4 regions of the Cytobacillus sp. MT66 genome follow, and region 1 is predicted to be linked to each of the others. Evidence: riboswitches for the same ligand, from Rfam matches in the RefSeq annotation. Region 1 holds a riboswitch; each other region holds the start of a gene.
What was found. Region 1 has a riboswitch for S-adenosylmethionine ahead of AC1Q59_RS12490 (homoserine dehydrogenase). Riboswitches for the same ligand answer to the same signal wherever they lie in the genome.
Positions count from the first base shown of each region.

Region 1 (3,125 bases):
AAATAGGGGAAATGAAGCATTTCATTGGTCAGCACCTTGATCACCTGGTAGGCAAACAGAGCCAGCAATGGACCTGCAGGATCAACTATAATGCCTTCCCATTTGAGAACAGCAGCTGTACGCGGCTTTAGTTTCGCTTGCCTTAGCAATGGAATGATGACGGTTGGCCCGGTGACAACAAATAATCCGCCAATGATGAACGAAATTTCCAGGTTTAATCCAGCAATGAAATGCGCCGCAAGCGAACCGCCGATCCACGCTAGAAAAGCTCCCACCGTAACAATTCGGAATACAGATTTCGAAATGCCCTTGATTTCTCGAATATCCAGGCTTGAGCTTCCTTCAAACAAAATAATCGCGACCGCCAAAGAAATCAGCGGGCTATAAAGCTCATCCAATGCCTCTTTCGGATTAATGAATCCAAAAATAGGTCCAATAAGCAAACCAGCAATGGACATAATGACAATCGACGGCCATTGGATCCGCCAGGCCAGCCATTGTGAAAAGATCCCAAGGCCAAGAATGACGGTTATACTAATCAATGCTGTTTGTTCCATTCCTTCACCTCATTGGGTAAAAGGGTCATCTGCAAGACTCCCTCAAAGTGAGTAATAGTTTACCAAAAAATTGAAGAACTTGCCAGGCGAGGCACAGAGAGAGGGCATGCGATCAGCCAATACTTCTAGCTAATCGCATGCCCCCAACTTGAAACACCATTATTTAATAAGTTGCCACGACTTTTTCTTTGTTTACTTCACCCAGTACTTGATAAATCTGTACTTGTGGGATTTTAATAGCATTTAAGTCCTCTTCAGATGATTTTACAATGAATACATTGTGACGAACTCTTTCGATTACTTCCGTTGCGGGAGGCAGAAGGGACGTATTTAGATCCCCGCAGATTGCCCAATAAGATACAACAGCTGCCTCACTTTTTGCAAATTTTTGTTCTGAATGTGAAGGGGCTGTAATTTTTCTATCAATATGCACTAAATCTTCAACAATAGCACTAGCAGTAGGGAACATTCCAGCACCAGGACCTTGAAGGCTGATATTCCCAACAATATCCCCATCAATGGAAACGGCATTTTGCACGCCTTCTACATGATAAAAAGGATGCTGTTCATTGACAAGGACAGGTTTAACGGAGCATTGAATGCCATTGGCCGTTTGTTCGATGGAGGCGACATGCTTAAATCGCAATCCTAATGAGGAAAAGAGTTCAATTTGCTCATAGGATATTCTGCGAATCCCTTGGCGAACGACCTGTTTCCAGTCCGGCGATTTCCCAAATGCGACTTCGCTTAAAATCATTGCTTTATAGAAAGCATCAAAGCCTTCGATATCATTGGTTGGATCGGCTTCAGCAAATCCATTATCCTGTGCTAGCTTGAGCGCAGACTCAAAGCTGAGGTTTTCTTCTCTCATTTTTGTCAAAATAAAGTTTGAGGTTCCATTAAGAATGCCTTGGATTTTTTGAATGTTATTGACGTTCAGCAGCTGTCTAAGTGTTTGAATGACAGGGATTCCGCCTGCAACTGTTGCTTCGAATCCCAATGATACATTATTTTCGATCGCTAATTGCTTCAAATCAGTCCCATGATGGGCAAACATTTCTTTATTCGCTGTGATAACATGGCAGCCACGCTGGATGGCCTGCTTCAAGTAAGAATAACATGGTTCTTTCCCTGAAATGGCATCGATGACTACATCTAATTTTTCCAATGAGATGATTTTTTCAAAATCATCAGTTAGTAGTACACTTGGATCCTCTAAGTGATGTTTATATAAGTTCTTTACTAGTACGCCAACAATTTTTACTTCTTTTCCAAAAAGGGCTTGAAGCTTTTCCTGATGAGATTGAATGGTGGCATAGACGCCTTTTCCAACTGTACCGTGTCCTAACAAGGCTATATGAATCGCCGACATTTATAAGTTCCCCCTTACCTTTCCTTTGTGAGTTACGCAATGCCCTAACTAAGCCCAATACACAACTGCGATAAAACAAAGCTACAAATAGTAAAATCCCCTTCCGCGAATCAAGACAGAAGGGGATGAGGAACTTAATAAAGAGCGATCCGTTTCCGCCTTCCCATCTTCGGAAAAAAATATTCCTCTGAAATTGGCACCGTGCAAAGGAATGCTGGTTGCCGAGGTTTCTCAGGGTCAGTCCCTCCACCTCTCTTGATAAGAAGATTGACAATTATGAAATTAATAATAATGATATCTGCTAACCTATTGGAAGTCAATACGCTTTCTTAAATTATCGAACAGAGTTTTCGTGCTTGTTCACGTCCAAATTAAAAAATGGGGACGGTCCCCCTGTATAAGGAAAACCGTCCTCATTTTTTCACAACTACATATTGTAATACCCACAAACCACTGTTCCAACTGCTTTTGCTGCTACTAAAAGGGCATCTTCATCGATATCAAATTTAGGATGATGGTTAAAGTATGGCTTTTCAACCCCTTTTGGTGTGCAGCAAATGTAGAAGAAGCAGGCTGGGAATTTTTTTGCATAATGGGCAAAGTCCTCAGAAGGAGCCATTGGTGCAAATTCCTGAACCTCTGTAATGTCTTTATCATTTGCATTTTTTAAGTAAGAAGCAACCAGTTCCGTCACTTCCGGGTCATTGTAAAGCGGCGGATAGTCTGGTGTATAGGTTAATTCGCAAGTCACATTGAATTCCTCTTGGATTCCGTTAGCGATGCGGCGAATTTCCCGTTCGATTGTTTCCCTCGTTTCTTCCGTCATAGCGCGAACATCACCTTCAATTTCCACGCTATCTTTAATGACATTAAAGGTACCTTTTCCATCAAATGAACCGATGGTGACAACCCCCATATCAAATGGATTTAACCTGCGGCTAACCACTGTTTGAATCGCTGTGACAAAATGGGCACCGGCCACAATTGAATCATTGGCCAAGTGTGGAGAAGATCCATGCCCGCCGACACCTTGGACTTTCAATTTAAAGTACGCACGGCCAGGGAATACATATCCGCTGTTATACCCTACTAAACCAGAGGGGCCAAGCGGCAGTAAATGAATGCCGAAGATATTGTCTAGATCATCTAATAAACCAGATTCAATCATGCCGATCGCACCGCCTGGCGGTACTTCC
Region 1 is NZ_JBXAFB010000006.1:90,308-93,432, forward strand. Features, by position in the region: gene AC1Q59_RS12485 (cation:proton antiporter) at 1-557, opposite strand, end outside; gene AC1Q59_RS12490 (homoserine dehydrogenase) at 721-1,929, opposite strand; SAM riboswitch class I at 2,090-2,194, opposite strand; gene AC1Q59_RS12495 (amidohydrolase) at 2,357-3,125, opposite strand, start outside.

Region 2 (3,125 bases), on a different contig from region 1:
TAGCAATAAATCTAAAGAGAAACCAGAATTATAGGTTTCCGGCAGGATAAAGGTCGGGAACTTATAATGAGTGGAGAAGCTTTGTCCTGAGCTTGTATTGATCGTATCCAGCGCCACATTTAAATCAATGCCAAGCTTCTTAAGAAGGATCATTGCTTCACATGAAGCATATAGGGATGTCGCAGACAGATAGTTATTTACCGCCTTAAGTGCATGCCCTGCCCCGGTCTGTCCGACTAGATTAATCGCTTTTCCTAGGGATTCTAAAATTGGCAGCACCTTTACATAATCCTTTTCCTCGGCTCCAACCATGATGGTAAGCGTGCCAGCCTTGGCTCCTTTAACCCCTCCGGAAACCGGCGCATCGATTAAGGTTAATCCAAAGCTTTTCGCATCTTCAGCCAGTTTTCTTGTGCTGAACACATAGGAACTGCTCATATCAATGATAATCCCGCCTGGCTTCATGGATTGAAACAGCCCATCTTTACCTGCCAGTACAGCTTCTACCGCCTTGGAATGCGGCAGCATGGTAATCACGATATCGCTCTGTTCGCCGAGCTCCTGGACAGATGGTGCTACAATCGCTCCTTTTTCCTGTAAAGGCTTCACGGCCTCAGTATTCATATCAAACACGGTCAAACTATAACCTGAATTCAATAAATTTTCTGACATCCAACGCCCCATTTTTCCAATACCAACAAAACCGATCATCATATGCTTCATTCCCCTCTAGAATTTTTACTATTCTGGAAATATTATATCTAGTGAGCGAAGTGAACGGATTTCCTGTTCGTGAATCGCTCGTTTTCCTGTGCTGACGTCTTTTTTCATCAAAGCTTTGACCTGTTCTTTATGTTCATGCAGGGATGTGGCCATATTTGAACCCTGAGCCATCGACAGCATCCGAAAAGGCCGCGCGGACCGCCTGAGCGATACGTACGTTTCACTTAGAACCTTGTTCTTGGCAATCGTAAAGATGAATTGGTGAAATTCCTCGTTCAGATCATAATAGCGCTCTACATCCTGGTCCTTTACAGCCTGTTCCTGCCGCTTGATCACGTTTTCAAGCTTTGCCGCATCTTCTGGCTGGATGTTGGCGATTGCCTTTTCCATTGCGATCTCTTCAAGACGGTAAAGGACATCGTATAATTCATGAATATCCGTTCTTGTAAATCGCCGGACAACGACTCCCTGGTGGGGAATCCTCTGCACAAGGCGGTCCCGTTCCAGCATGAGGAGCGCCTCCCGCACAGGCGATCGGCTTGTTTTAAATTCCTCGGCTATCGCGGTTTCAACCAGGTGTTCGCCTGGATGCAGCATGCGCTTTCCAATCCTTGCCGTAATTTCTTCAGCAATCTTTATCGCTATCGTTTTTTTCGTATTTGTCTCCATCTTCATCCCCGTCCAATTATAAACATACAACATTGTCGACAATTTAGTATGCATCTATTATCACATTTATCAGATAATTTAGTCAATAAAAAAGTTTAAGTTATTTTAAGATAATTTTTAAGTATAGTTGAATAATTTAAAAGAATAATAAAATATGTGTTGACAATTATATTTACGAGATGTATAGTTACTATCATATTAAAAATACTTCTTATCAAGAGAGGCGGAGGGACTGGCCCTGTGAAGCCTCGGCAGCGGACATTGCGTACCGTGCCAATTCCAGCAAGTAATCTTGAAAGATAAGAAGAGGATATGGAACTGACATTCTGCCCTCTTCTGCCTGAAGAGGGCTTTTATATTTTAATAAAATAATATTTTCTTATCCAGAGAGGTGGAGGGACTGGCCCGATGATACCTCGGCAGCGGACATTGCGTACCGTGCCAACTCCAGCAAGCAGATAAGAGCTTGGAAGATAAGAAGACCTTAAGTACATATGATTGTTCATATGACTTTGCGTCCTTCTTCTTCCACGGAGAAGGACTTTTTTTATGAAGAGAGGAGCTCAAACGATGATAGAGTTTAAAGATCTCATCAAGGTATATAACAGCGGCGGCAAACAGGTGCACGCTTTAAATAATGTCAATTTAAAAATTAACAAAGGGGAAATCTACGGGGTGGTTGGATTCAGCGGCGCCGGCAAGAGCTCATTAATCCGCTGTGTGAATTTCCTTGAGCGCCCAACGTCGGGAAAGGTCATTGTTGATGGTCATGACTTAACCGCGCTTTCAGAAAAGCAGATCCGCGAAGTGAAGAAAAACATCGGCATGGTGTTCCAGCACTTTAATCTACTAAACTCAAAAACAGTATACGCCAACGTCGCTATGCCCCTTGTTTTAAGTAAAGCGCCAAAGGATCAGATCAAAAAGCGCGTGGCAGAGCTGCTTGAATTCGTCGGCTTAGGCGATAAAGCAGAGATGTATCCTGATCAGCTGTCGGGCGGGCAAAAACAGCGCGTCGGCATCGCCAGAGCCCTGGCTACGCAGCCTTCGATTCTGCTGTGTGACGAAGCAACTTCTGCACTGGACCCACAGACAACCAGCTCAATTTTGCAGCTGCTGAAAAAGATTAATAAGGATTACAACATCACGATCTTAATGATCACCCATGAAATGTCCGTGATCCGCGAAATCTGTGACCGGGTCGCTGTCATGGAGGCAGGAAAAGTGATTGAAGAAGGCACGGTGTTTGAAGTCTTCTCTGCACCGAAGACGCAGACAGCACAAAACTTTGTCAGCACAGTCATGCATGATCAGATCCCAGAGTCAATTCTCAATATGATTGAAAACAATCACGCTTCAAATCATATTTTTCGCATCAGTTTTATCGGACAGTCAACAGGCAAACCGTTTCTATCGCAGCTGGCTAAAAAGCTCGATATCGACATCAACGTGCTGTTCGGCAGCATTACTGAACTTCAGGGCATCCCTTTTGGCAACCTGATTGTAGAAATTCAGGGGCCTGATGCAGAAGTCAAGCGCGCCTTAACGTATATGCAGGCCAAACAAATCAGCTTCAAGGAAGTGACATCACATGCTAGTTAATTCAGAACAGATCATCGAAGCGGTCATCGAAACGATTCAAATGGTCGGCTTCTCCTTTATCTTTTCGATTGTACTCGGGCTGCCGCTTGGCATACTGCTCTTTGCCACCCGCAAAGGACAGATCCTTGAAA
Region 2 is NZ_JBXAFB010000010.1:141,105-144,229, forward strand. Features, by position in the region: gene AC1Q59_RS17970 (NAD(P)-dependent oxidoreductase) at 1-714, opposite strand, end outside; gene AC1Q59_RS17975 (GntR family transcriptional regulator) at 742-1,392, opposite strand; SAM riboswitch class I at 1,601-1,698, shown strand; SAM riboswitch class I at 1,769-1,872, shown strand; gene AC1Q59_RS17980 (methionine ABC transporter ATP-binding protein) at 1,963-2,994, shown strand; gene AC1Q59_RS17985 (methionine ABC transporter permease) at 2,984-3,125, shown strand, end outside.
Region 2: it holds a riboswitch for S-adenosylmethionine, as region 1 does, so the genes downstream of both, AC1Q59_RS17980 (methionine ABC transporter ATP-binding protein) here and AC1Q59_RS12490 (homoserine dehydrogenase) in region 1, are expected to answer to the same signal.

Region 3 (3,125 bases), on a different contig from region 1:
CCTTCTTTTTACAGCTAAATCGGAATAAGCACTCGATTGTTATTGATTTAAAGCAGGAAAAAGGAAGGGAAATAGTTAAAAGATTTATTGAAGATGCGGATGTATTTGTTGAGAACTTTCGCTATGGAAAGGCTGAAAGTCTTGGGTTAGGGTATGAACAATTAAAATCTATTAACCCGGGTTTAATCTATGCTTCTATTAATGCTTATGGCTTAAAGGGCCCTGATAAAGAAAAGCCTGGATACGATGCCATTATTCAAGCTAATTCAGGTTTGATGGGGATTAATGGGGCAGCGGATAGTGATATGTCGAGAATTCCTGTATCGATTTTGGATCAAGGAAGCGCCTTATGGGGTGCCTTGGGTGTTGTAAGTGCATTACTCTCCCGCAGTCAGACGGGAAAAGGGCAAAAGGTTGATACGTCCCTTTACGAAACAGGCTTATTTTGGGCTAGCTACCACCTGATGGCCTATCAGTTTACGGGCAAAGACCCTGTTAGAATGGGCTCCAACCATGCTGCTTTTACACCTTACGGGGTATTTCAAACAGGAACACAGCCAATCATGATTGGAGTTTCAAATGATCGATTATTTGGTAAGCTGTGTAAAGTCCTTGGAAAGCCAGAATGGGTAAATGATCCAAGGTATCAGAATAATCCGAAGCGGGTGCAAAATCGGCATGTGCTAAATTATGAGATTGAAATGTTATTAAAGGGGCATACGGCAGAATACTGGATTGACAGGCTTGATAGAGAAGGGGTACCTGCTTCGATTATAAATAAAATATCAGATGTTGCATCAAGCAAACAGACAGAGGAATTAGGGATGTTCCAATCTGTTGAACACTCGATTATTCCAGATCTTTCACTAATTCGTTTGCCGCTTACTCTATCAGAAAACAATCTATCCATTAGAAAGTCCCCTCCACTTTTAGGAGAGAATACACGCAGTATCCTGGCAAATCACGGATATGACGGAGCAGCAATAACTCAGCTAATTGAAACTGGGGTAGTAAGTGATATCGTTCAACAAGGCACATCCTGATTTGAAAAGTATTTAAAAATATATTGACAGTGATTAAATGAGATGGCATAATCCTTTATATAATTTGAATCTTATCAATTAAATAAATGTTTTCTTATCAAGAGCAGGCGGAGGGATGAGCCCTATGAAGCCCGGCAACCGACTCAAGTGTTGAGCACGGTGCTAATTCTCACAACGGTAACGTTGACAGATAAGAAGTCGTTTTTTTCGTGAAAACCTCTTCTTATTTGAAGAGGTTTTTTTGATGGAATTTTTTATAAAAGGGGGATAAACATTGAGTCAAGTTACAGCTGTATACCGATTAATTGCTGACAGGGAAAGCTTGCATAAAAAGGGAGAAGGTATTGCGCTGGGATTAACGGTTGGTTCTTGGACCGATCTTCCCCTGCTTGAACAAGAGCAACTAAAAAAGCACAAGGGCCATGTAGAAAAAATCAAGGAAATTGGCGAGGATCCTTCTACAGGAAAAGTGATTGCCGAATTTCATATCAGCTTTCCTGGAGGCAATTATTCACATGACCTTCCAGCCATTTTAACAACCGTATTTGGCAAGCTGAGCTTAGATGGTGCGGTAAAATTAATAGATTTAAAGTTTGATGATGAACTGTTAAGAGGATTCCCTGGACCAAGATTCGGAATCAATGGAATCCGAGAAAAGCTAAATGTCTATGATCGTCCGCTTGTGATGAGTATTTTTAAAGGGGTCATTGGCAGAGATATGAACTATCTCCTGGATCAGCTGCGGGAGCAAGCACTAGGCGGTGTAGATTTAGTTAAAGATGATGAAATTCTTTTCGAAAATGAGCTAACCCCATTTGAAAAAAGGATAACCGAAGGAAAGAAGGTTTTGGACCAAGTATATGAGGAGACCGGCCATCGCACTTTATATGCTGCGAATCTTACAGGAAGAACCTTTGACCTCAAAGAAAAAGCCCGAAAAGCAAAGGAATTAGGCGCAGATGCCTTGTTATTCAATGTCTTTACTTATGGATTGGATGTGCTTCAGGCTCTAAGGGAAGATGATGAAATTGGCTTGCCAATAATGGCTCATCCAGCATTTAGCGGTGCTTTTACATCTTCAGAAAAATATGGGTTATCCCATTCACTGTTACTTGGAAAATTAGTACGTTTATCCGGTGCCGACTTTTCTTTATTCCCATCACCATACGGAAGTGTAGCATTGGAGCGGGATAAGGTTATTAAAGTAAAAGAGGAGCTAACAAAAGATTCTTCTCTGAGGAGAGCTTTTCCTGTACCATCTGCAGGAATTCATCCAGGATTGGTACCGCTTTTAATATCAGATTTTGGAAAAGACTGTGTCATTAATGCAGGCGGCGGGGTTCACGGACATCCGCAGGGGGCAAAAGGCGGCGGGAAAGCTTTTCGCCAGGCAGTCGAAGCTGTACTTAGCAGCATTCCATTAGATCAAGCAGCACAGTATCCTGAACTTCAGGAAGCTATTAAGCTTTGGGGATGGAAGGAGCCTGTAAAATCATGATTAAGCCTGTTATTTTCTGCGACTTCGATGGCACGGTCACAAAAAAGGACAATATTATCAGCATCATGAAGCACTTTGCTCCGCCAGGATGGGAGAAATGGAAGGACGGGGTGCTATCCCGTTCGATTAGTATTAAGGAAGGGGTAGGAAATATGTTTTCCCTTCTTCCTTCCGCATTGAAAAAAGACATTATTGATTTTGTAATAGACACGGCAGAGATAAGAGATGGATTTGGTGAATTTATTCAATTTGCGAAAAAACAAAGTATTCCGATCTATATAGTCAGCGGAGGCATTGACTTTTTTGTTAAGCCAATGCTTGAATCTTTTGCTTCCATCGATGGGATTTACTGCAACGAGGCAGATTTTTCAGATGAAACAATAAAAATTCATTGGCCTTATGATTGCGATCGGCATTGTCCAAATCAAAACTGCGGCTGCTGTAAACCAAGCCTGATTCGAAGATTGGCTGGTGAGGATTCCCATGTAATTGTTATCGGCGATTCAGTGACAGATGTAGAGGCAGCAAAGGTAGCCGATACAGTGATTTCGCGGGATTACTTGTCGAAGACATGTGATGATATG
Region 3 is NZ_JBXAFB010000018.1:27,220-30,344, reverse strand. Features, by position in the region: gene AC1Q59_RS21875 (CaiB/BaiF CoA transferase family protein) at 1-1,043, shown strand, start outside; SAM riboswitch class I at 1,135-1,240, shown strand; gene AC1Q59_RS21870 (2,3-diketo-5-methylthiopentyl-1-phosphate enolase) at 1,318-2,541, shown strand; gene AC1Q59_RS21865 (2-hydroxy-3-keto-5-methylthiopentenyl-1-phosphate phosphatase) at 2,538-3,125, shown strand, end outside.
Region 3: it holds a riboswitch for S-adenosylmethionine, as region 1 does, so the genes downstream of both, AC1Q59_RS21870 (2,3-diketo-5-methylthiopentyl-1-phosphate enolase) here and AC1Q59_RS12490 (homoserine dehydrogenase) in region 1, are expected to answer to the same signal.

Region 4 (3,125 bases), on a different contig from region 1:
TTTAAGAAAAATATCATTTGCAAATACGGTAGAGATAGATACAAACAACCCATCAGTCGTTGACATAGCTGCAGCAAGAATAACAACTCCAAAGAATGCCACAAAAATGGCTGGAAAAGCCCACGCAATGTATTCCATTAAAGCCAAATCTGCAACTATGTCTGAAGGTCCCAACGCCACCCTGCTAAAAATTCCGCCAAACAAGACGAAAACACAAAGGGAAGCTGTTATAACATAAGTAAGGATCATCTTTCCTAAATCCTTTTCGTTCTTTAAACCTAACACTTTATTAAATAGATGTGGGGCAGAAGCAAATGCCCATTGAATCGTAATTGCGCCAATTACAGCACCAATGGAATAAAAATGTGCTGAATCAGGATTAAATACCTTTACTAGATTTCCATCCTGGGCAGCCAAATTATTGGCGATATCTGAAAATGTCTCAGTAACCCCGCCATTCCAAAAAATTACGATTCCTGAAACAAACACGACAATACCTGCAATAGCCATTAAAATCACTTGAATCGCATCTGTGTAAATATCAGCAAATGCTCCTCCACCAAAGACGTACAATACGACAATAGCGGTAATAAGAATCAGGCCAGCTGTATAATCCATTCCCAGTAAATATTCAAAAATCCTTGCCCCCGCTACAAACTGTGCAGCAATATAAAAAATATTAAATAGTAAGATCAAGCCTGTACCGACACGTAAAAAATCACTTTGATAATAATCACCTAGCCAATCAGGTAAGGAAAGTGATTTTTGTTCTGCATTCAATTGCTTTATTTTTTTAGCAACCATAAGGACCCCAATAGCACCACCACCGATCATGGCGATAATAAGCCAAAGATTAGTCAGTCCCCATTCATAGGACCAGCCCGGATATCCAAGAAATGTAGCTGCACTTAAATAAGTAGCTGCAAAGGATAGGCCCAGCACTACCGGGCCGAGTCTCTCCCCACCTATTGCAAAGTCACGAATATTTTTCGTTTGCTTTGTCCCAACATACCCCAAGGCAAGCATAATCAATAGAAATAATATAAATCCAACCCATGTATACAAAGCTACATTATTCATTATTTTCCCCTTTCAAAAAAAGTAAATATATAGTATCTGAATTTTCGTGACTTCAAAAGTTTTTGTGTTCCTGTAATGCCCCCTCGCTAAATATTTTTATTCTCACTACAATACATATTATTCCTATGCACTTAATCAGAAATATTACAAAAGAACCCCTCATTTTTTTGGCTCTTATATAAAACAGCAAACAAAAAACCTCTTTCTGATAAGAAGAGGTCATAATATTAGCCTCCCTCATCGTTCAAGCATACGCTTGCTGGACTTAGCACCTTTTTACATTAGTAAAAGGTTGCTGCGGGATCTACGGACCAGGTTCCTCCCCCGACTCTTGATAAGGAAATACATATTTAATTAGTAAGAATAAATAAAATTTTACAAAACAATCGTCGATCTGTCAATTAGGAATTTTCTAAAAAATTCTTCGCCAATTACATTATTCTGGTGGCAGTTCCCAAATAGATTAAGCGTAAATCATGACCAGGATTAAAAAAATGCCAGTCGTCTAAAAGGATTTTTATCCTTCCAGACAAGCTGACACACTAGATTTCAAAAACAACCAGCTGGTTTCCACCCTGTTCCTTTGCCTGATAAAGCGCACGGTCTGCTGATTTTTTCAATTCGTCTACGGTTGTTCCATGTTTTGGAAATGCTGCTGCGCCTGCACTAATAGATATCGTTACCCTTTGGTTACCGAATCTTAATGGATGCTGCTGGTAATAATCTAACAGCTTTGCAAAACTAGTATCAAAGCACGAGCCATTCTGAAGAATAATCATAAACTCATCCCCTGCGTATCGATACCCTAAAGCACCGTTCTGGCAAATACTTTTTATCCCATCTGCAAGCACCTTTAAATACAAATCACCAATGTCATGGCCAAACCGGTCATTTAACTTCTTTAATTGATCGGAATCAATCATTAGAAGCGAAAACTCCTTCGACTCTTTATCTCTTACCATTTGATTTAAGTCCTCATGAAAGGCACGGTGATTCTTCAATCCTGTCAGTTCATCCATTCTCGCCATCACATAAATTTGCCTATACAATCTTGCTGTATCGATAGAGTTAATTACCTGTGCACCAATGATCTGCAATAGTTCCTCATGTTCCTTCCGATAAGCAAAATCTGAAAAGCTTTGTGCGGAAATAACCCCTTTGACATGATCATCGGTAATGATAGGCACAAAAATACAGGATCTTGAATCCTTCACACCAAACTGTGCCTTTGATTCATAAGCTTGGGCCTCTTTTTGCAGGTGAATAATTTTTCTCTTCTTAATCACCTCTGATGTGTAGTTATCCCCCATGCTAACATCATGATTAGGATATACTTTCCCTTCTTCCATCATGATAATAAAATGAATTCTTTCTGTTTCTTCATTATATAAAGCAATATAAAAAGAATCCGTCGGCATAACTTGAGAAACCATTTCGTACGCCTCTTTTAGCAAGATCTCTTCATTTAGAGTTTTACTGCAGACCTGTGCAAACTCATTTAAAATTTTATAATGTTTATTAAGCCAGCTGATATTTTCCATTTTTTCATTAGCGATTTCCAGCTGCTCCAATAACGGAAGTACAGCCATCCGGTCCCGATCATTTACATAGTTTTGTTCTAATGCCATAAGAATTTCTTTGGAGACCAGGTCTTTTTCAGTACCTAATTTCTTTACCAAATCAATAATAATTCTTAGGATATTTTGCAAGTTTGGAGTCGTCATATGCTACACTTCCACTGAAAAGTTTTCTTTTAAAACGAAGCTATTTTTCAAAAAAGTCAAATAATTCCACACCTATATCTTCTATCATATAGTCCTTTGTTCCTATCGTCAATCCTAATTATTTTGACAGCTCTGTGAATTTCAAAAACTTCCCAATAGGGAGCTATCAATCCACAATCGTTGAAAGCTCCCTAAATTTCCGCTGGATAAAAATTAGTCTCATAGATAAGAAAACACCGGCTGCAAGAAGGCCGAAAGTCAGTCCCAGCCAATATCCTCTTGCAGCTAAGCTTGTATAATTAGCCAAACCATAGCCTGCAG
Region 4 is NZ_JBXAFB010000023.1:9,596-12,720, reverse strand. Features, by position in the region: gene AC1Q59_RS23280 (sodium:solute symporter family protein) at 1-1,080, opposite strand, end outside; SAM riboswitch class I at 1,315-1,421, opposite strand; gene AC1Q59_RS23275 (sensor domain-containing diguanylate cyclase) at 1,623-2,804, opposite strand; gene AC1Q59_RS23270 (MATE family efflux transporter) at 2,971-3,125, opposite strand, start outside.
Region 4: it holds a riboswitch for S-adenosylmethionine, as region 1 does, so the genes downstream of both, AC1Q59_RS23280 (sodium:solute symporter family protein) here and AC1Q59_RS12490 (homoserine dehydrogenase) in region 1, are expected to answer to the same signal.